DNA from 4 places in the Frankia alni ACN14a genome. Region 1 is predicted to be linked to each of the others. Evidence: predicted binding sites of a transcription regulator. Region 1 holds the regulator's gene; each other region holds the start of a gene.

Region 1 (5,646 bases):
CGCGTCCGCGCCGCGCATGAAGCTCACCGGGCCGGAGGCCGTGCCGCCGGAGGACAGCAGCTCCTTCGAGGAGCGGATGCGGGACAGGTTGAGCCCGGCCCCCGAGCCGCCCTTGAAGATCAGCCCTTCCTCGCGATACCAGTTGAGAATCGACTCCATAGTGTCATCAACTGAAAGGATGAAACACGCGGAGACCTGCTGGGGGGCTGGGGTTCCGACGTTGAACCAGACCGGGGAGTTGAAGCTGAACACCTGGTGAAGCAGCATCCAGGTCAGCTCGTGCTCGAAGATCTCGGCGTCGGCGTCGGTGGCGAAGTAGCCGTGCTCGCGGCCGGCGGTGCCGTAGGCGCGCACGACCCGGTCGATGAGCTGGCGCAGGGAGGACTCCCGGCCCGGCGTGCCCAGCGCCCCGCGGAAGTACTTGCTCGTCACGATGTTCGACGCGTTGACCGACCAGGATTCGGGGAACTCCACCCCGCGCTGTTCGAAGTTGACCGAGCCGTCCCGCCAGTTGGTCATGACGACGTCCCGGGTCTCCCAGGTGACCTCGTCGTACGGGTGGACGCCGGCGGTGGTGCGCGAGCGCCGGATCTTCAATCCGCTCGCCCTGGCCGCAGACCTGCCCGCCTTCGTGCCGCGACTTTCGGTCATGACGCTCCTCGTCCTGTCTTCTCATCGGCGCGCGCTGGCGCACTGGTGGTGGCATCCCCGCCCGGGCCCGGTCCACTGCATGCGTGGACGGCGGACCGCGGGCGAATCGGCGTGCCGGCCGAGCCGAACCCCGGGGTCAACCGGTCCGGCGGGAGCGGCACGCATGGCGAACACACCGACCCCGGCGGCCCGACTCCCATCCCGGCGCCCGTCCGGCCACGGACACGGCCAGGTGGGGGACGGCCGGGACACGCGAAACCGGGTCGCCGCGACCGGGCCGCGCGGGCATCGAGTAACGCGGAATCGGGTCACACGGGTTCGGACGCCCACGCCGGCCGGGTCAGGTCGTCCCGTGCGCGCGGGAACGGGCCGGCGGGGCGGCGATGCTGCTGGTGGGACGGGCGGGCGGGGCCTGCGCGGCCCGGCGGCGGCCCGTCAGGTGCGGGTGGCCGAGGCGCCGCGCGCCCGGCCGACCTCGTACTCCCCCGTACTCGGCTCGGCCCGGCCGAGGCCGCCCTCGACGATGTTCAACGGGTTCCCGCCGCTGCGGCGGCCCGGGGTCTCCGGGTGCTCGCGAACGGCGGCGAGCATGTCCCGGCCTGGGCGGCCGGGGCGTGAGGTGTCCGAGTCGACCCGCCGGCCACCGGACGGGGGGCTGTCGGGGCCGGCCCGCTGCATCGGGTCCGCCGGGTCGGTGAACGCCCCACCGGTGTGGCGGCCGGCCGGGCCCCCCAGCTCGTCGAGATCGTCGAGGTCGTCCGGCTCGGCGCCGCGGCGGGTACCGGACGTCTCGGCCCGCAGCGCCGCGATCGCGTTCTCGAAGTCGCCGAGCGACTCGAAGGCCAGGTACACCGAGGCGAAACGGAGGTAGGCCACCTCGTCGAGCTCGCGGAGCGGGCCGAGGATCGCCCGGCCGATCGCCTCCGCGGGGACCTCCGCCGAGCCCGAGGAGCGCACGGCATCCTCCACGCGCTGGGCCAGCAGAGCAAGATCATCGTCGCGCACCGGCCGGCCCTGGCACGCCTTGCGCACGCCGGTGATCACCTTGGCGCGGCTGAAGGGCTCCGCCACGCCGCTGCGCTTGAGCACCCGCAGCGACGCCTCCTCCATGGTGGTGAACCGGCGACCACACGACAGGCAGGATCGCCGCCGCCGAATCGCCGAGCCCTCTTCGGCCTCCCGGCTGTCGACGACACGGCTGTCCGGATGCCGGCAGAACGGGCATCGCACGCGATACGCCTCCTTCGTCCGGTCCGGCGCGGACCACCCGGCGCGGCGGGACGACGAGCCGGGAGCCGGCCCACGCCCGAGCACCGGCCAAGCCGTCCTGTGGACGGCCGCCCGCACCTCTGTGGAAAGCCTGTGCATCAACCTGTGGATGACTTACGCCCTCGTAAGCACCAGATGTTGTGTCCAACCTAGCGCACAACCCCAGTGATGGGGACACCGGCCCCCCCGCGTGTCACACCGGGACATCAGCCCGCGGGGGCGCGACAACCCTGCGCGAGGGCGCCTCACCCGCCCGCTGCCGCCGGAGACCGGCCCGTCACGGCGACGAGCCGCCGAGCGCCGGCCGGGATCAGACGGTGGCGGAGTGGACCGCCCGACCGGCGGGTCAGCCCAGCACCAGGAACTGGCCGGGGGTGAGCTCGACCGAGGGGAGATGGTTGATCCGCATCAGCCGATCCACGACGACACGGGTGTCGGCGTCGGGGTCGAGCGCAACGGCGATCTCCCACAGCGTCTCTCCGGCGAGCACCAGGTGACCCCGCGGCGGCTCGCCGGACCACGCGATCGAGGCGCGCGGCAGGACGCCCACCAGCACCGCGGCGAGGGCCAGCGCGACGACGGCGACCACGACAACCCGGCCGCGGCGGGTCAGCCGCAGCGGCGGCAGCGGCTCGCCGGCGCCACGGCGCACCGCCGACCGAGAGACCGGCGAGCGAGAAACCGGTGAACGAGACAGGCACGCCCCCGGAACCGGCCTCCCGGCACCGACCCCGGCGGCCGGCCGGGCCACTCGCACCCGCGCCGGACCGCCCGCCGGCCATCTCCCGGCCCGGCGCGCCGCCCGTTCCCGGGCAGCCGCCAGATCGACCACCTGCGTGGTGTGCGCGCTGTGCACGGCTTCCTCCCCAGGCACCCCGAACCAGGTCGCGGACGCCACGAACTCCCGTTCGATCGAACTCCTGATCGATTGTCGCACCGGAGACCCGCCAGGAAAAGGGACACGCTCGAACAGACGTTTGAGATTCCGCGACCGGGCGGTTACCGTCGAGACGATCAGGTTTGCACCGGGCGGTTTCCCCCGGTCGCGGACAGCCGGGTGCCGTGGGGGGTGCCGGTCTCGCCGGGCGAGGCCGTCAGCCGCGCGCACGTCCGGCGCGCGGCCGCGCGGCGACCAACCGGCGACGGAGTAGGCGACGAGGAGAGCGGTAGGCGATGACCAGCCAAGGCAGGGGTACACGCCGGGGCGGGGCCCGCGGCAACGTGCGGGCCTTTCCCGAAAACCCCGCGGACGCAGCCGGCCTGACCCCCCGGCAGCGCAAGGTGCTCGAGGTCATCCGGGCCGAGGTGGAACGGCGCGGGTACCCGCCCAGCGTGCGGGAGATCGGGGAGGCGGTGGGGCTGACCAGCACGAGCAGCGTGGCGCATCAGCTCAAGGTGCTGGAGGAGAAGGGCTACCTGCGCCGGGACCCGAACCGTCCGCGGGCCATGGAGGTGCTCAGCCCCGACCGGCCACGGCGCAAGGCCGATTCCGGCGCGGCGGCTGTCGTGTCGACGTTCCCGGGCGCCGCGGCGGCGCCGGCCGGGGTGGGCGGCGAGGGGTCCGCGGCCTACGTGCCGGTCCTCGGGCGGATCGCCGCCGGCGGGCCGATCCTGGCCGAGCAGGCGATCGAGGACGTCTTTCCCCTGCCGAAGGAGATCGTCGGCGAGGGCACTCTGTTCCTGCTCCGGGTCGTCGGCGAGTCGATGATCAATGCAGCGATCTGTGACGGCGACTGGGTGGTGGTGCGCCAGCAGCCGGTCGCGGACAACGGTGAGATCGTCGCCGCGATGATCGACGGCGAGGCGACGGTCAAGCGCCTACGGGTCCGCGACGGGAAGATCTGGCTGCACCCGGAGAATCCGACGTTCAGCGACATCCCCGGCGAGGAGGCGACGATCCTCGGGCGGATCGTCGCCGTGCTGCGCCGGATCTGACCGTGGACGGCCGGCCGCGCGAGGCGGCCGGCCGGTTCGGCTGCCACGAACCGCGGGACAGGTGCCACCGGCCGTGCCGTGCCCGTCGGCGGCGGGTCAATGCCGGTCCCGACAGCCCCGGTCCCGACAGCCCCGGTCCCGACAGCCTCGGTCCCGAGGGAACAGGGCTGACGGGCCAGGGCTGGGGGAATGGGTCAGGGCTGAGGGCAGGTCAGGGCTGGGATCAGGGCTGGAAGGCGTGCAGTTCCGCGGCGAGCGACGGGGACACCCTCGCGAGCAGGCGGGTGCCGTCCGCGGTGTGCTCCAACTCGAGCACCTCGCCGTGGGCGTGCACCCGTGAGACGAGATCGCCCCGCGTGTAGGGGACGAGGACCTTCATCTCCACGTCGGGGTGGGGAACCCGGGCGCACAGGGCGTCGACGAGCGCGGTCAACCCCTCCCCCGTGCGCGCCGAGACGAAGACAGCGTCGGGCGCGAGCTGGCGCAGGCCGGCGAGGACGGTCGGCTCGGTGGCGTCAACCTTGTTCACGACAATCAACTCGGCAACGTTGCCCGCGTCGATGTCGTTGAGCACCTCGCGCACCGCGGAGATCTGGGCGGCCGGGTCGGGAGCGGAGCCGTCGACGACGTGCAGGATGAGGTCCGCGTCGGCGACCTCCTCCAGGGTCGAGCGGAACGCCTCGACGATCTGGTGCGGCAGGTGCCGGACGAAGCCGACCGTGTCGGTGAGGGTGAACGCCCGGCCGTCCGGCAGGGTCGCGCGCCGCACGGTCGGGTCCAGCGTGGCGAACAGCGCGTCCTCGACGAGGACGCCGGCGCCGGTGAGACGGTTGAGCAGCGATGACTTGCCGGCGTTGGTGTAGCCGGCGATCGCCACCGCGGGCACCTCGCCGCGCCGGCGAGCCGACCGCTTCGTCTCCCGCACGGTCGCCATCCCGGCGAGCTCCCGGCGCAGGCGTGCCATCCGGGCGCGCAGTCGCCGGCGGTCCGTCTCGATCTTCGTCTCGCCGGGTCCACGGGTCCCGATGGGGGCACGTCCGCCGCCGCTGGCCGCAGCGCGGGACATCGACTCACCCCAGCCACGCAGGCGGGGCAGCATGTACTGGAGCTGGGCGAGCTCGACCTGAGCCTTGCCCTCCCGGGACGTCGCGTGCTGGGCGAAGATGTCGAGGATGAGCGCCGTCCGGTCGATGACCTTGACCTTGACGACCTCCTCGAGCTGGCGCAGCTGGCCCGGGGTGAGCTCGCCGTCGCAGATCACCGTGTCCGCGCCGGTCGCGGCGACGACCTCGGCGAGTTCGCGGGCCTTGCCGGACCCGACATAGGTCGACGCGTCCGGCCGGTCGCGACGCTGCACGAGCGCGTCGAGCACGACCGAACCCGCCGTGGTCGCGAGGGCGGCGAGCTCCGCCATGGAGGCCTCGGCCGACCGCAGCGAACCCGACGTCCACACTCCGATGAGGACGACCTGCTCCAGCCGAAGCTGGCGGTACTCGACCTCGGTGACGTCGTCGAGCTCGGTGGCCAGCCCGGGCACACGGCGCAGTGCCGCGCGCTCCTCCAGGTCGAAGCCGTCTCCCGAATCGTCATAGAAACCCGAGAGGTACGCCGAATCCGCATCGGCGAGGTCGATGAGGGATCTGTCGAAAGTGGACGCCGTCAGGGCGTCGGCAGGAAGAGTCATACCATCCGTTCTCAACGCGGCTCGCTGCCGCGAGATTCCGCGCCGCTTCGTCCGGCCAGGTCACGCGCGGGTTCCGGCGACCTGATGAGGTCCGCGACAGGGGCCGG
Region 2 (5,646 bases), 3.1 Mb from region 1:
GGCCGCGAGCCACCGGGTGGTGCTCAACCGGATCGGCGGCCCCGTCGAGATCACCACCGGTCGGCGCCTCGCCGAGGGATTCCCGGCCGGGGTCGACGACGTCGTCGTCATGCTCGATGCCGACACCACCTTCCGCAGCCTCGACGACCCCGACCTCGACATCTACTGGGGTGCCTACCTCGGCACGCCGGACGAGATGCTCATGCACGGCCGGGTCGCCGACGTCGGCAGCTCCATCGCCCGCACCCGCGCCGACGCCCGCCGCCGCAAGGGCTGGATCATGGACATCTACCTGCTGCGCCGCCGCCCGCCCGGGCCCGGAGCCGGACCCGGACCCGGCCCCGCCGACCATCGCCCGTCCGCCGCACCGGCCGACGCCGACATTCTCGAATAGTGCGGTGCCCCGCCGGGCGAGGAGCGCGCACCACCGCCTGAGCGGCGATCTACTCGCTGCGTACCGGCGTGGGGCCGACGACGGTGTCGACCAGCCCGGTGGCGACGTCGTAGACGAGTCCTGACACCAGGAAGCCCCTGGCGCGGATCTCCCGCTCGATGATGCCGACGTCGACGCGAACCGAGGCGACCGGGTCGCCGACCGCCTTGGCGTCGAGGTCGCGGGCGGGGATCTCGAAGTAGTCGGCGAGCAGCGCCGGGAAGGCGGCCAGGTCCGTCATGCCGCAGTCGGTGTGGTGCAGGATGACCAGATTCCAGTCGCCGGCGGGACGGCCGTCGCGGTCGGCCTGGCCGACCTCGCCGAGCAACGCCATCGTGCGCAGCGTCGCGGGCGTGATCCGCCCGCCGACGTTGCGGATCACGGCGGCCTCGCCCTGTTCGAGGCCCAGCACGCGAGTCGGATCGACGCGGGGGTCGACACAGCAGACGACCATCAGGTTGCCGCTGGGACTGATGCTCGGGTCGGCGCTGAATCCGGCGGCGGCGAACTTCGCGTTACGTCTGGTCAGATCGTCCGCGCTGGTCACGACGCCTCCTCAACCGGCGATGAAGTCGAGCAGCTCCTGGTTGAAGTCCTGCTCGAACCGACCGGTCAGGCCGTGCGGAGCGCCGGGGTGGACCTTCAACGTGGCGTGGGGAATCAGCTTCACCGAGCGGTACGACGAGGCCTCGATCGGCACGATCTGGTCATCGTCGCCGTGCGAGAGGAGGACCGGGACGTCGATCTTCTTCAGATCCTCGGTCAGGTCCGTCTCGGAGAACGCGGCGATGCAGTCGAAGGCACCCTTGACCCCGACCGTCATGCACATCTGCCAGAAGGCGTCGCGGGTTCCCCGGGACACGTTCGCGCCGTCGCGGGTTCCCCGGGACACGTTCGCGCCGTCGCGGTTGTTGCCGTAGAAGGGTTCGCTGAGGTCCCGGTAGAACTGGGCCCGGTCCGCGGACAGCCCCGCGCGCAGTCCGTCGAAGACCGCCATCGGCGCGCCCCCCGGATCACTGTCGGTGCCGAGCAGATGCGGCGCCACCGCGCCCCGCAGCACGGCCCTGGCCACCCGGGAGGAGCCGTGCCGACCCAGATAGCGGGCCACCTCGCCGCCTCCGGTGGAGTGACCGACCAGGACGGCGTCGGTCAGATCGAGGGCCTCGATCACCTGGGCGAGGTCGTCGGCATAGGTGTCCATGTCGTTGCCATCCCAGGTCTGGCTGGACCGGCCGCCGCCACGGCGATCATGGGCGATCCCGCGGTACCCGTGGTCGGCGACGAGCTTGACCTGACTGTCCCAGACGTCGGCGGTCAGCGGCCAGCCGTGGCTGAACACGACCGGCTGGCCGGCGCCCCAGTCCTTGTAGAAGATCTCGGCGCCGTTCCGCGTGGTGATCGTGGGCACGATGATCGTCCTCCCGTCGGCAGGTCTGCGGCGGCGTCCGCCAGGGCGCGGCCGGGCGCGGTCTCGCCGGGGCTGACAGTAAACGTTCCGTAACCACCTGGGTCGGTAGGGCGACACGGTGCGCCGCCGCCACGGCCGGATAGCACCGCGGCCGTCCGTTCACCCGAACGGCCGGCCGGCGCCGGGTCGGCGGGCGGGCGCCGGGTCAGCGGGCGGGCGCGGCGGCGGACTGGCCGGCGGCGGACTGGGCAGCGGCAGCGGACTGGGCAGCGGCGAGGCCGAGCTCGACGTCGACGGGGGCGAAGAACCGGTCGACCTCGGCCGGGTCGACCTCGTCGAGGCTCGCCGGTGACCATCGGGGGTCGCGGTCCTTGTCGACGACCGCCGCCCGGATGCCCTCGACGAGGTCCGCCGTCGCGAGGCTCGCCCCGGCCAGCCGGTACTCCTGGTCGAGCGCCGCCTCCAGGCTCGTCATGGACCGCGCGGCCCGCAGCGCGCGCAGCGTGACGACCAGCGACGTCGGGCACTTGCCGCCGATCTCCGCCGCATCGGCGGTCGCCGCCGGCACGGGGCTCGCCGTGAGCGCCGCGAGGATCTCGGTGACCTTGTCGCCGCGGTAGAGCTCGTCGATCCACGCGCGGTCGGTGGTGAGATGCCCGGGGGGCGGGGTGTGGGCGGTGAAGTCGAAGGCGGCGAGCGCGTCGGCCGGGTCGGGCGCGCGGCGGAGTGCGTCGAGCAGGTCGGGGAGGCGGGCGGCGGGCAGGTAGTGGTCGGCCAGGCCGGCGGTGATCGCGTCGGCGGCGCCGATGCGGGCGGCGGTGAGGGCCAGATGCGTGCCGAGCTCGCCGGGGGCGTGCGACAGCAGCCACGTGCCGCCGACGTCGGGGATGAAGCCGATGCCGACCTCGGGCATGCTCAGTACCGACCGCTCGGTGACGATGCGGACCCCGCCGTGCGCGGAGACGCCGATGCCGCCGCCCATGACGATCCCGTCCATGATCGCGATGTACGGCTTGGGGAACCGGCGGATGCGGGCGTTGAGCCGGTACTCGCCCGCCCAGAACGCCAGCGCCCGCTCGGGTGCCCCGGCGAGCACCGCCTCGCGGATCGCCCGGATGTCCCCGCCGGCGCACAGCCCGCGCTCGCCCGCGCCGTCGAGGACGACGACGGCGACCGTCGGGTCGTCCGCCCAGTCCCGCAGCGCCGCGTCGAGCAGGCCGACCATGGTCGGCGTCAGCGCGTTGATCGCGCGCGGCCGGTTCAGGGTGAGCCGTCCGAGCCGCCCGCCCGGGCCCTCCCGCCGCACCAGCACCTCCGGCTCCGATGCCGTGCCGGACGACGGACCGGTGGGGTGCCCGGCGTGCGCCGATCCGGGTGCCGATCCGGTGAGGGGCTGGGCATCAGCCGCGTGCGGGGACATGGGTGCGCCACCCTTCGAGTCGAGGAACAGCGGAACCGAGAGGATTCCGCCCATCCTGCCGGCCGAGGGCTGCCCACGGTAGGGATCGCCCGTGCGGGTGCCGAGGCAGTCTGTTCACGCAGACGAACATACGTTCGACATTGGGGGTGTGTCGACCTACCGTTGATCCATGGGCTTCGAGGACGATACGGAAGACGGGCCGGCGCCGCCGGCCCGGTTGGCGGTGATCGGCGGGCAGCTCGACGGGTTGCTGTCGGATGCGACCTGGCGGCTGTCGGACGCCGAGTTGGAGGCGTTGATGGAGGGGGTCTGCCGCCTGGTCGGGCGGGTGGCGGCCGCGCGAGGTCGCCTGCTGGTCGAGGCGCAGGTTCGGGGGTTCGCCCTGCGGCAGGGGGCGGTGGACACCGCCGGCTGGTTACGGGACCGGCTGTCCCTCGCGCCCAGAGAGGCGCGCCGGCAGGTCGCCCTCGCCCGTGATGTCCACGAGGTGTGCCAGGCCACCGGCGCGGCTCTGGCCAGCGGCGAGCTCACGGTCGAGCAGCTCACAGTTCGGTTGAGGCACCACCGTTCGATCATGATGCCCACCGGGGTGGAGGACCGAGCAGCCGCCGCAGGTCTGCTTTCTGCCGGTCGGTCAGCCGCGGGGCGCGTGCGAGGAGCCGCGCCACATGATCCTCAACGCGCGAACGGGCCGGGGGCCGCCCGCCCGCCCACCCGTCCGCCGGTGCCGGTCGCTGCGGGACGTGCGTGACGTCCGGGGCTGGTGTCGAGCAGGGACCTTCGGTGCTCATGTCCTGGCCGGCGTCGCGCCGGTCCGGGTCGTTCTCGCCCGGCACGTCGTCGAACAGGGACGGCTGTACTCCCGGCCCGTTCACCGCTGCACCCCGCGGACGCTTCCCGCCCCGACCACCCGTGGTGGTGGACTGTCCGGGCCGCCGCGCCCGGCGTATTGCCAGGCCCGGACGGTGACCGTCGCCGGATCGCCGTCCGGACGGCCGAAGGCGTCGACGAGAGACCGCCCGGACTGTGCGGCGATCATCGTGCGAGCCCAGACGCGCCGTCCGTCGCGCAGGACCGTGAACGTGGTGGAGTAGCGGCGGGCTTTCGTGAGCCAGTGACCTCCGAAGCCCCACTGATGCGACCAGCGCAGCAGCCCCACCGTCCGCGCGGGTAGCCGTCCGGCCGCCTCATCGAGCGCTGCGGCATACCGTTCGTCCGCGCCGAGCTGCCAGCAGGTCTCGACCAGCCGCCGCCCGTGGGCGTTCAGCGGGAGGCGCTCCAGGTGGGCGAGGCTACGCACCGGCCGGTCGAGCATCCCCCCGGCCTGCACACTCTTCGTCAGATACTTCGCCAGGTAGTTCGCAATCCGCCCGGCATCGGTCGAACGGTCCAGGACGATCGGGGAGATGTCGACCTGCGCACCCCAGCGCACCGCCCGCGTTCCGGCCGGATCATCCGGGTCCGGGGCGGGCACCGTCACGTCCGCGAGGACGCCGCGCAGGCAGTCGCCGATCAGGTCCGTGGTCGCCCACGCGGGGGGCGCCGCGATCTGCTCGGGATCCTCAATCCATCCGTCGAGTCGGATCACGGCGTGCAGGTGGACCAGGCCGCGGGCCTGCATTTCCGCCGCCTTCACGAACGTGATCCGCAGCTGACGGCGCAGCCCCGCCACCGTCAGCCCCGCCGACCGGGCCACCGCGGACTCGACGCCGTCCCGGGTCGCCTTCCACAACCGGGGAACGAGACTGTTCCACACCACCGCACCCGGATAGTCGAAGCAGTCCGCGCACAACGGCGACCCGAGCAGCGGATCCCCGTCACCGTGGCGGGCATGACACCCCGCCGCCCGGCCATGCGGACACGTGCCCCGCCGGGGGCGGCACGCCCGCGCCTGCCCGTCCTTGCCGGGCGAGCGGCGGGAATGCACCGGGCCGAAGCTGGGCGCGGTCAGCGTGACGAACAACGCCGGATGACCCGCCACCGTGTCCGGCACCCCGCCGCCACCGGCCAGCCCGGACAGCACAATCCGCCGGGCATCACGCTTGTAAACCTGCGAGCACGCCGGACACACCGACTCCCGCCGATTGTTACACCGCACATGCACCACACCGCCGGGTTGACCAGCGGACGAGAACACCCGCCGAACCTCACCGGAACCCCGATCAACATGATCGGTATGACCGGTCAGGCGAATCGGAGAAGAACAACCACCAGCAACGACGGGAACACCACGAGAGTCGGGAACACCCTGGGGCATAGGGAGATACCGCTTCCAGGCGGACCCGGTCCAGCCCGGCTAACGCCAGGCGGCACACAGGTCAACGGGCAAGGGCGGTCGTTGACGCCCCGAGCCCGGCCAGCTATTGGCAGCCCGTCTTATTGGCG
Region 3 (5,646 bases), 1.9 Mb from region 1:
GCCGGCCAGGGCTCCGACGGGCCAACCGTCCGCGTTCACGTAGGCGACGACCATCTCCGCGGAACCGTCGAGGAACGCCGAGAGCTGCTCGGCGTCCATCGCGATCCGCCGGCGGCGCTCAGCCGACATCGTCTGCTCCCTGCGCTGCATTCATGAACAGGGCGGTGAGGGGGCTCACCCGGATGATGATCCGCCTGCCGTCGAGCAGCCTCTCCCGGACCCTGCTGACAACGTGGGGCGGGGTCGTGACGTGCGGGGTCGTGACCTGCGGGGCCGTGACGTGCGGGCTCGTGACGTGGGGCGGCGTGGTCTGCGGCGGCGTGGACGGGCTCGGCGTCGGATCCGTGCCGTCGCCGTCGTGCATCCAGTGCTCGATGCTTCCCTCGCCGGGCTGCACGCGTCCCCAGACACTGAGCACACGCCGATCGGCCGCCCGGTCACGGGGCACCACGACCACACAGACCCGGCCGTCCCGGCGCAGGTGGGTAACCTTCGCGCTCCTACGGTAGGTGTTGAACTCCAGCGTGCCGTCGCACCACCGGACGGTCATCGGGTAACCGATCGGCCCGCCGTCCGCGCCGGTCACGATCAGAAAGCCACGCGTGTGCGCGGCGAGGAACCGCCGCTGCTCGTCCGTCAGACCGGCGCCGGGGGATTGGCCGTCCCGCCCACGCCCGTCAGGTAAGCCGGCGCCCGGACCAGCGGCGGCATCCTCCGTCGGAACCGTCATGTCCGCATCTCCCTTCGGTTGGGCACTGGGTGACACTGCCGATGGCCTGCCTGCCACGGAACCCGGCCTGCACCGTCAATGCACGCAATCGAGACTCCCACTTCCTATGGTCGGCCATTTTCCCGGCGTGGCGGGCTTGACCTTCACGCACGCGGAAGCCCCTACCGTCGGCGACATGAGCGCCTCCACCCCCGCCACCTCGTCCGCCACCGAGCCGCCGCAGGTCACCCCACCCGCCCCGTCGTCGCCCATCTCGTCGGCACCTGCCTCGTCGTCGCCTGCCTCGTCGTCGCCTACCTCGTCGTCGCCCGTCGAGTCGCTGTCCGCACCGGCTGCCGGTCGGCTGGTACGTCTCGCCGCGTATCCGGTCGGGCTGCCGGCACCGGAGGACTTCCGCGTGGAACTGGCCGCAGTGCCGGCCCCGCGGCCAGGGCAGGTCGTCGTCCGCACCACCCTGTTTGCTCTCGACGCCGCCGCCCGCCTGTTCCTCGGCGACGTCGGCCTGCCGCTGCCCCGGCTCACCCTCGGCGACGTCGTGCCGGGGGCCGCCCTCGGTGAGGTCGTCGCCAGCACCGACCCCGGCTTCGCCGTGGGCGACGAGGTCTGTCACCAGCTCGGATGGCGCGAGTTCGCCGTCGCCGACGCGGCGGCGCTACGGCGGGTCGACCCTGCCGTCCTCCCCACCCCGACCGCGTATCTGGCCCCGCTGCTGACCGCCTGGGCCGGTCTGGTCGCCGCGGCCGAGCTGCGATCCGGCGACACCGTGTTCGTGTCCGGCGCGGCCGGAGCGGTCGGCGGCCTCGCCGGTCAGATCGCACGGCTGCGCGGTGCCGGCCGGGTGATCGGCAGCGCGGGGTCACCGGCCAAGGTCGCGCACGTGACTGGGACTCTCGGCTTCGACGCGGCCTTCGACCACCGGGACGGCCCCGTGCTCGATCGGCTGCGCGAATGCGCCCCGGAGGGCATCGACGTCTACTTCGACAACACCGGCGGCGCACAGCTCGCCGCCGCGGTCCGCCTGCTGCGCCCGCACGGCCGGGTGGTGCTGTGCGGGCTGCTCGATCGCCAGACCGGCCCGCGGCCCGGCCGGGCCGCGGGCGAGGAGACGACCCCGGACCTGGGCTACGCCATCGCCAACCGGCTCACCCTGCGGGGTCTGCGCACCGCCGACTTCGCGGACCGCCGCGCCGAGGCCGAACAGGAGATCGGCCACTGGCTGGCGACGGGCCGGCTGCAACTCGACGAGACCATCGTGGACGGGATCGAGAACGCGCCACGCGCTTTCACCGACCTGCTGCGTGGGGCGTTCACCGGCCGGGTCGTCATCCGGGTTGACGGACCAGGCATGTAGGACCTGTCGGCGTGTCCGTGCGCGGTCGCGTGGCATGGTGAGCGAACCGGCGGGTGGACCGTGAGGTGGTGTGCGGTCCCACCGGTCGACCGGGGACAGGGAACCGGCCGGCGGTCAGCCGTGGGCCGACCACCCCTTGTCAGGTGGCGCTGGTGAGGAGGTCGGGTGGGTGGGTGTAGGGGTTGCGGCGGGGTGTCTGGTGGGGGTCGATGCGCCAGGGTGGGGTGTAGGCGGGGTGTCCGTCGTCGGTGAAGATGATGGTCCAGCCGTCGTGGTGGACTTGGCGGTGGTGGTGGCCGCAGAGCAGGACGAGGTTGTGCAGGGCGGTGACACCGCCGTGTGTCCAGTGGATGACGTGGTGTGCTTCGCACCAGGTGGGTGGCCGGTCACAGCCGGGGAAGCTGCAGCCCCGGTCGCGGGCCACGAGTGCGCGACGCAGCTGTGGCGGCACGACGCGGGTGGATCGTCCGACGTCGAGGGGGACACCGTCGGGATCCAGGATGATCCGGCTGATCTCCGCGTCGCAGCTGAGCCGGGCGAGGGTGCTGTGGGGCAGCGGAAGTCCCCAGCTGGTCAGGGCGGGGCTGGCACCGCTGGCGAGCAGGGTGTTCCAGTCGATGGTGACGGTCAGATGTGGGCGTACCCCGCCGTTTTCGGGGACGGTCGCGGCACCCAACGCGCGGGTGACCAGGTCGATGAGGGCGTCGGCGCGGCGGCGGGTGGGGCTGCGCCGGTCGGGAGTGCCGTCGGCGGCGGGTTGGGGGGCGGCGAGGCTGTCCAACGCGGTGCGCAGCAGGGCGGCGCCTTCGGTATCGAGTTCCCCGCTGATCAGGGTGGTGCCGGTCGGGGTGTCGGTCAGGGTCAACCGGCGGATGTCCGCCGGGTCCGGGCTCGGCTTTTTCCTGCCGTCGTTGCCGGCATCATCACCGCCGCTGCCGGTCTTGCGGGTGCTGGGGTTGGTGTGTTCGCCGGTGTGGCTGTCGGTGTGGGGGTCGTCGCCGCCGGGGGAGGTGTCGGTGGTGGTGAGTGTTTCGCGGAGGCGGGCGGCGAGTTTGACGAGGTGGTGGGGGTCGAACTGGTCGGCGAAGCGTAGGAGGGCCTGTTCGGCGGCGGTCTGCTGGTCGGGGGTGGTGGCGGTGGGCAGGGTGCGTAGCGCGTCGCTGATGACCATCGCCTGTTCGACGGTGATCGTTCCGTCGGCCAACGCGGTGCCGGTGGCGGTGTGGACGGTGGTGGTGTCGTGGGCGAGGGTGACCTGGCGGCGGGCGTCGCGGGTGGTCAGGCGTAGCCGGTCGCGCAGCCAGCCGGTGAGGTCGGTGGCGCCGTGGCGCACGGCGAATCCGCGGTCCTGGGCCTCGACGAACAGCAGCCCTCGGACGGCGGCGACGCGGCTGGTCAGCCGGCAGACCCCCTCGAGCAGCCCGTCCAGCTCCGTGTCGGACAGCTGCCAGGCCTGCGCGGTGAGGAGCCCGTCGAGCTGGCGGGAGATTGTGGCGAGGCGGGTCGGCGGGTCAGGGCCGTCCCCGAAGTCGTTGAGATCCATGGGGTAACGGTAGAACAACATCCACCCAATGTCGAACACCTGTTCGTACGCTGTGGGCGGAGACGACACGGGAACCAACTCGCACCTGACCAACAGGCGAGCGGCGCGTACGGGCAGTGGGCGCGGATGGGTGGGCCGCGGCGCGGATGGAGAAGCGGCGGCGCGGGTGGGGAAGCGGCGGGCGGAGTGGCCGGGGAGGTGGGCGGCCGTCCACCTCCCCGGGACAGACAGTGCGGCTAGGGGATCCGTACCGTCGGTGCGTCCAGGTCGACGCACGCCTGGTCGGATGGTTGCAGCCGCTCTGCCGGCAGGGCGCCCGTCGCCGGTCGACCGCTCCTGGCCGGGTGACCGCTCCCAACCGGATCGCTGCTTTCCGTTTCCTGGCTGCTTCCTACCGACACGGCACCTCCGTCGGTGATGTCACCTCCGTCGGTGATGGCACCGCCGGTGGCGGTGGGGCCGGCGGCGGCCTCGACGGCGAGCAGCGTCTCGATGTGGACGTACCTCGCGCCGCGCAGCAGGGAGGCGACCGCGGCGATCAGCGACATGGCGATGGCGAGCGAGAACACGATGATCAGGCCGTGGTGGAACGGCGAGGCGATCAGGTGCGGGAAGAACTCCTTGCCCGTCAGCGCCTGCGCGTTCGCCGCGGGGAGCTGGTGCAGAGTGTCGTCGCCGAGCAGGTTCTGCATCGGGTTGTAGCCGAGGAAGGCGGCGAACAGGCTGCCGACCGGAGGCAGGTTCGCCACCCGGTCGGTGACGTCGGCGGGCACGCCCTGCGCGGCCAGCCCGCTGTGCAGCGAGTGCGGCAACGTCGAGGACAGCCCGGCGATCATCAGGGAGAAGAACAGGCCGATCGACAGGACCTGCCCGGAGTTCATGAACGTCGCGCGCATCCCGGACGCGCCGCCGCGGGCGGCCGCCGGCACGGCATTCATCACCGCGGTCGTGTTCGGCGCGGAGAACAGGCCCGAGCCGATCCCGTTGAGGACCAGCAGCACCGCGAACGCCGGGTAGCTGAAGTTCGTCGGCAGCAGCAGCAGACCGACGAAGGTCGCGGCGACCAGCGTCAGGCCGCCGGTGGCGAAGGCGCGGGCGCCGAACCGGTCGGACAGGAAGCCCGACACCGGGCCCGCCACCAGGAACCCGACCGTCAGCGGCAGCAGGTAGACGCCCGCCCACAGCGGGGTGTCGACGTAGTCGTAGCCGTGCAGCGGCAGCCAGATTCCCTGCAGCCAGATGATCAGCATGAACTGCATCCCGCCGCGGGCGATCGAGGACAGCAGGACCGCCGCGTTGCCGGCGGTGAACGCCCGGATCCGGAACAGCGCCAGGTTGAACATCGGCTGCGCGGTGCGTCGTTCGATGAGGACGAACGCGACCAGGACGGCGGCGCCGCCGATCAGCGCGGCGAGCACCTTGGGGTTCAGCCAGCCCATGTCGTGCCCGCCGTAGGGCTGGATGCCGTACGTGACGCCGGCGAGCAGCGCCGTCAGCCCGACCGCGAAAGTGATGTTGCCCCACCAGTCGATCCGCGCGGGCGCGCGCCGGCCGGTGTCGCGCAGGCTGCGGTAGGACCAGATCGTGCCGGCGACGCCGATCGGCACGCTCACCCAGAACACCGCGCGCCAGTTCCACTCCGACAGCAGGCCGCCGGCGACCAGCCCGACGAAGGAGCCGGCGAGCGCGGCGACCTGGTTGATGCCCAGCGCCATGCCGCGCTGGCGGGTGGGGAAGGCGTCGGTGAGGATGGCCGTGGAGTTGGCCATGAGCATCGCGCCGCCCACGCCCTGCACGACCCGCCAGCCGATCAGCCACAGCGCCCCGGACGAGCCCTGCCAGGGGGTCAGCGCCAGCCCGACCGAGGCGACGCTGAACACCGCGAAGCCGGCGTTGTAGATCCGGACCCGGCCGAACATGTCACCGAGCCGGCCCAGCGTCACCACCAGCACGGCGGAGACGAGCATGTAGCCCATCAGCATCCACAGCAGGTAGCTGACGTTGCCCGGCTGCAGGGGATCG
Region 4 (5,646 bases), 3.0 Mb from region 1:
CCCGGAACCGCAGGACCACCGCCGAGTCCCCCAGACTCGCCCGCCAATGATCCACGAAGAGGACCGGCGGAAGGGTCGCCGTCACGTCGACGAGGTCCCGCAGCGAAGCCCCCGACGTCATCGTCAGGTCGAACAGACCATCTCCCGAGTGCACCAGGGTCACGAACGGCCGACCTTCATAGGGGTTACGCCAGCCACGACCGGACGACGGAATACTAGACACAGGTCACCTCTGTCTACTCAGGTGGTGATCTAGGTGTCGGGTGCGTGTTGGCCCACTCGCCCGACACCGCCAACACCCACAACAATAGCGCGTTGCGCTGCAAAGTTGGGGTGAACGTTAGTATTCCCTGGTGGTTGACGACCCGCTGATCGGTTATGCCGGCATAGCCGAGATGGCCGGCATCCAACCGTCGACCTTGCGCAGCTACCGCGCCCAGGGACGCCTACCCGAGCCGGACGACGCATCGGTACCCGACCGCCCACGCTGGCGGACCAGCACCATCACGGCATGGCTAGCCAGCCGCCCAGGACGCGGAGCACGAACCGACCTCCGCCCACCGCACCGCGGCTCCAGTTGATAGGCGTCCCGCAGGGCGAGGTCCCAACGATCCCGGCGAAAGCTCAGATAGCTACGGGAACGTAACCTACAGTTATGATGCCGTAAGCCATCCACCCCCGAGGCCGCACCCGATATGGCATGATTTGTGCCCCCGCGGGGCAATTAACACACGATGGGACGCAGCCATGGCCGCTACGCTCGGGAGTCGCTCGTTCGAGGTCTTGCTCGCCGAAGACGATCCCGGAGACGTCCTGTTGGTCGAGGAAGCGTTCGCGTCCCGCGGGCAAGCACCCCGCGTCCACCCCGTCGGCGATGGACTCGAAGCCCTCGCCTACCTCCGTGACTCCGCCCAACCCAGGCCGGACCTGATCATTCTGGATCTCAACATGCCCCGGATGGACGGGCGGGAGACCCTCGCAGCAATCAAGAAAGACCCGGACCTGTGCACGATCCCGGTCGTGATGCTGACAACATCACAAGCTCCCGAAGACGTCCGCGCCAGCTACCAGCTCCACGCGAACGCATACGTGTGTAAGCCGCAGACCTTCGATGAGTTCATACACGCAGTGCAGTCGATCGATGACTTCTATCTTGACCTGGTACGTCTAGCCCCGCGCTGACCCCGCCGTCTCGTGGGCCGACCGCACGAGACGTGACGGGCCGATCAGCAGCCGCTGACCCTGCCTGGGACGTCAGCCCGAGCGCCGATCGGCGGGCACGGAAGCGGGTGCCGACGTCCACCTGACGCCGCGGAGCCCCACCGGCCAGGGCCGCCTCACGATCCGCAGCAACGTTCGCGGCAATCACACCAAGCAGATAATCCCGATCATCTTTGTCGAAGTCTCGCAACAGACTGGCCAGCAAGCTCACGCCCACTCCCTCACATGATCCCCGACGGGGACTCATCTACCCCAGCGGCCACCCGCACACACCTGCGGGTTGACGACGCAACGCAGCACCTCACACAGCTAGGGCAGCCCAGTCGCCCAGACGGACCAACGTGAGACACAGTCGGCGACCCCGACGAACGCGACCAGACCTGGAAAGCGCCAACCGGTAGCAGACGTGACACCGATCACAAAGTTCGGTGTATCTCATGAAGTCAGTGCACGGGGAGCTCCGGGAGGTCGACGTCAGTCCGTGATCATTCCTGGAGGGATCCGCCCAGGTCAGAGATAGTGGGTCAAAACGGCTTGACCCGGGTGGATCGTCCGACGTCGAGGGGGACACCGTCGGGATCCAGGATGATCCGGCTGATCTCCGCGTCGCAGCTGAGCCGGGCGAGGGTGCTGTGGGGCAGCGGAAGTCCCCAGCTGGTCAGGGCGGGGCTGGCACCGCTGGCGAGCAGGGTGTTCCAGTCGATGGTGACGGTCAGATGTGGGCGTACCCCGCCGTTTTCGGGGACGGTCGCGGCACCCAACGCGCGGGTGACCAGGTCGATGAGGGCGTCGGCGCGGCGGCGGGTGGGGCTGCGCCGGTCGGGAGTGCCGTCGGCGGCGGGTTGGGGGGCGGCGAGGCTGTCCAACGCGGTGCGCAGCAGGGCGGCGCCTTCGGCATCGAGTTCCCCGCTGATCAGGGTGGTGCCGGTCGGGGTGTCGGTCAGGGTCAACCGGCGGATGTCCGCCGGGTCCGGGCTCGGCTTTTTCCTGCCGTCGTTGCCGGCATCATCACCGCCGCTGCCGCTGCCGCTGCCGCTGCCGCTGCCGCTGCCGCTGCCGCTGCCGCTGCCGCTGCCGCTGCCGCTGCCGCTGCCGCTGCCGCTGCCGGTGGTGCGGGTGCTGGGGTTGGTGTGTTCGCCGGTGTGGCTGTCGGTGTGGGGGTCGTCGCCGCCGGGGGAGGTGTCGGTGGTGGTGAGTGTTTCGCGGAGGCGGGCGGCGAGTTTGATCAGGTGGTGGGGGTCGAACTGGTCGGCGAAGCGTAGGAGGGCCTGTTCGGCGGCGGTCTGCTGGTCGGGGGTGGTGGCGGTGGGCAGGGTGCGTAGCGCGTCGCTGATGACCATCGCCTGTTCGACGGTGATCGTTCCGTCGGCCAACGCGGTGCCGGTGGCGGTGTGGACGGTGGTGGTGTCGTGGGCGAGGGTGACCTGGCGGCGGGCGTCGCGGGTGGTCAGGCGTAGCCGGTCGCGGAGCCAGCCGGTGAGGTCGGTGGCGCCGTGGCGCACGGCGAATCCGCGGTTCTGGGCCTCGACGAACAGCAGCCCTCGGACGGCGGCGACGCGGCTGGTCAGCCGGCAGACCCCCTCGAGCAGCCCGTCCAGCTCCGTGTCGGACAGCTGCCAGGCCTGGGCGGTGAGGAGCCCGTCGAGCTGGCGGGAGATTGTGGCGAGGCGGGTCGGCGGGTCAGGGCCGTCCCCGAAGTCGTTGAGATCCATGGGGTAACGGTAGAACAACATCCACCGGATGTCGAACACCTGTTCGTACGCTGTGGGCGGAGACGACACGGGAACCCACCCACCACCCGGTCGAACCGCCTGACCGCATCTACCTTCGTTTCATCGATCACCGAGTGACCGAGCCGTAGGCGAACGATGCACGACGGGGGGTACTGCCCCCGCGGTCGGCCGGCGTTCGTCGGGTGCCAGCTGAGAGGCGTGTGGGCATCGCGTTCGGTTGCCGGCTCGGTCGTCGGGGGCCGGGGGCGCTTCGGGGAGGGAGCTCGCTCTCGGCGACGCGAGGAGCACAATCATCCTGGCGATCCCCACCGCCACCGTGGTGACCCGTCCGCCGACGCGGCCGTGTGAGTCCGCGATGCGTACATGGGCAAGCCGTCGTGGGTGCGGCGTGTCGTGGATGCGGCGTGTCGTGGGTGCGGCGTGTCGTGGATGCGGAGTGAGGTACGTGGATGCAGATCGGTGAGCTGGCGCGCGCGACCGGCACCACCCCGCGCGCCCTGCGGTACTACGAGGAGCAGGGCCTGCTGCGGCCGAGTCGCACCGGCGCGGGCTATCGCGTGTACGACGACGGCGCCGTCACCACCGTCGGCACCATCCGGCACCTGCTCGCCAGCGGGTTCACCGTCGACGACCTCCGGTCCCTGCTTGCGCTGCTCGACCAGCCGCTGCCGGAGCGGTTCCAGCCCAGACCCGCCTGCGCCGATGCGCTCGCGGTGGCCGTCCGACGGCTGGACGCCCTGGAGGAACGCATCGCCGACCTCACCGCGCTACGCGACCGGCTGGCCCACCGGCTCGGCCCCACCCGATGACGACCCGATGAGGACCCGATGACGACCCGCGACCGGAATGGTCAGCGGTCGATGGTGGACATGTCGGCGTAGCGGTCGCCGGCGGGCGGTTCGATCGCGTCGAGCCGGGCGAGCTGGTCGGGGGTGAGAACGAGCGCGTCCGCGGCCGCGTTCTCCTCCAGCCGGCTGACCCGCTTCGTGCCCGGGATCGGCGCGAGATCGTCGCCCTGAGCGAGCAGCCACGCCAAGGCCACCTGCGCCGGGGTCGCCTCGGCCTCGCCGGCGACGGCCTCCACCTCGGCGACGATCCGCAGGTTCTGCGCCAGCGCCTCGGCGGCGAAGCGGGGGTTGCCGCCGCGGAAGTCGCCGGCCTCGAGCTGGTCCGCCGAGCGGATCTGGCCGGTCAGGAATCCGCGGCCGAGCGGGGAGTAGGGGACGAAACCGATGCCGAGTTCGCGCAGCAGCGGCAGGATCTCGGCCTCCGGCTCCCGCGACCACAACGAGTACTCGGTCTGCAGGGCTGTGATCGGGTGGGTCGCGTGGGCCCGCCGGATCGTCTCGACGCCCGCCTCGGACAGGCCGATGTGGCGGATCTTGCCCGCGGCGACCAGCTCACCGAGGGTGCCGACGGTGTCCTCGATCGGCGTGTCCGGGTCCACCCGGTGCTGGTAGTAGAGGTCGACGTGCTCCACCCCGAGGCGGCGCAGGGACCCGTCGAGCGCGGTCCGCAGGCTCGCCGGCGAGCTGTCCAGACCGGGCCGGTCGCCGTCGCGGTGCGAGATCAGCCCGAACTTGGTGGCCAGCACCACCTCGTCGCGCCGCCCGGCGATCGCCCGGCCGACCAGCTCCTCGTTGCGGTACGGACCGTAGATCTCCGCGGTGTCGAGGAAGGTGACGCCGAGGTCCAGCGCCCGGTGGATCGTCCGGATCGACTCGGCGTCGTCCCCACCGGCGCCGGCGTAGTACGCCGACATCCCCATCGCGCCGAGACCGAGGCGGGAGACGTCCAGTCCAGCCAGTGACACATGCTGCATGCGCCGTGATCCAATCCGAGTGGGCCGGGACGGGCCGGGTGCTGCGCCCGCAGCCAGGCTAGCCCGTCGGTCACCGGATTCCCCGGTGGCCCGCGTCGGAGCGTGAGAGACCGGACAGTTAGGGTGATCCGGAGGAATCCGCCGACGATGCGAGGGGGCTGCCGCGATGACGGATGCGGACGAGCGGGACCTGGCGGGTGGGCGGTGGTGGCAGAGTCTCGTCGAGGAGCGCAACCCGGTGGATCTCAAGACCGACCAGCCGCACTCGGCGCGGATGTACGACTACTTCCTCGGCGGGAAGGACAACTTCCCCGCCGACCGGGAGGCGGCCGAGCAGTCGCTCGCCGCGTTCCCGAACCTGCGGGTCGTCGCCCGGGAGAACCGGGCGTTCCTGGCCCGGACGGTCCGCTACCTCGCCGGCGAGGTCGGGATCCGGCAGTTCCTCGACATCGGCACCGGCATCCCCACCTCGCCGAACCTGCACGAGATCGCCCAGGGCGTCGCCCCCGACGCGCGTGTGGTGTATGCGGACAACGACCCGATCGTCCTGACCCACGCCCGCGCGCTGCTCACCGGCACCTCCCAGGGCGCCACGGCCTACCTCGACGTCGACGTCCGCGACGTCGAGAGCATCCTGGGCTCGGCGGAGCTGCGCGACACCCTCGACGTGACGAAACCGGTCGCGCTGTCGCTCATCGCCCTGTTCCACTTCGTGCCCGACTCCGACGACCCCTACGGCATCGTCCGCCGCCTCGTCGACGCGCTTCCCACCGGTAGCTACCTCGCGCTGTCCCACGTCACCGCCGACGAGGACCCGGGATGGGAACAGGTCGCCGAGACCTACCGCAGCCGCGGCATCCCCCTGCAGCC

The links. The regulator LexA, encoded in region 1, represses DNA repair genes until DNA is damaged. The targets are predictions, from matches to a motif close to CGAACNNNNGTTCG.
Region 2: a site for LexA is predicted at 3,385-3,398, ahead of FRAAL_RS34840 (DUF222 domain-containing protein). Genes of this name have one in related genera too.
Region 3: a site for LexA is predicted at 3,657-3,670, ahead of FRAAL_RS17510 (HNH endonuclease signature motif containing protein). Genes of this name have one in related genera too.
Region 4: a site for LexA is predicted at 2,966-2,979, ahead of FRAAL_RS12885 (DUF222 domain-containing protein). Genes of this name have one in related genera too.

The regions. Positions count from the first base shown of each region.
Region 1 covers NC_008278.1:6,172,159-6,177,804, forward strand. The annotation lists gene FRAAL_RS24815 (vitamin B12-dependent ribonucleotide reductase) at 1-651, opposite strand, end outside; gene nrdR (transcriptional regulator NrdR) at 1,087-1,881, opposite strand; gene FRAAL_RS24825 (LysM peptidoglycan-binding domain-containing protein) at 2,267-2,572, opposite strand; gene lexA (transcriptional repressor LexA) at 3,094-3,855, shown strand; gene hflX (GTPase HflX) at 4,079-5,539, opposite strand.
Region 2 covers NC_008278.1:3,025,456-3,031,101, forward strand. The annotation lists gene cobF (precorrin-6A synthase (deacetylating)) at 1-394, shown strand, start outside; gene FRAAL_RS12215 (carbonic anhydrase) at 444-980, opposite strand; gene FRAAL_RS12220 (alpha/beta fold hydrolase) at 990-1,841, opposite strand; gene FRAAL_RS12225 (enoyl-CoA hydratase/isomerase family protein) at 2,047-3,261, opposite strand; gene FRAAL_RS34840 (DUF222 domain-containing protein) at 3,431-4,012, shown strand; gene FRAAL_RS12235 (replication initiator) at 4,133-5,518, opposite strand.
Region 3 covers NC_008278.1:4,299,171-4,304,816, reverse strand. The annotation lists gene FRAAL_RS17525 (hypothetical protein) at 1-129, opposite strand, end outside; gene FRAAL_RS17520 (pyridoxamine 5'-phosphate oxidase family protein) at 119-730, opposite strand; gene FRAAL_RS17515 (MDR family NADP-dependent oxidoreductase) at 906-2,081, shown strand; gene FRAAL_RS17510 (HNH endonuclease signature motif containing protein) at 2,221-3,624, opposite strand; gene FRAAL_RS17505 (MFS transporter) at 3,861-5,646, opposite strand, start outside.
Region 4 covers NC_008278.1:3,190,757-3,196,402, forward strand. The annotation lists gene FRAAL_RS12870 (hypothetical protein) at 1-163, opposite strand, end outside; gene FRAAL_RS12880 (response regulator) at 748-1,182, shown strand; gene FRAAL_RS12885 (DUF222 domain-containing protein) at 1,746-2,933, opposite strand; gene FRAAL_RS12890 (MerR family transcriptional regulator) at 3,404-3,763, shown strand; gene FRAAL_RS12895 (aldo/keto reductase) at 3,805-4,776, opposite strand; gene FRAAL_RS12900 (SAM-dependent methyltransferase) at 4,943-5,646, shown strand, end outside.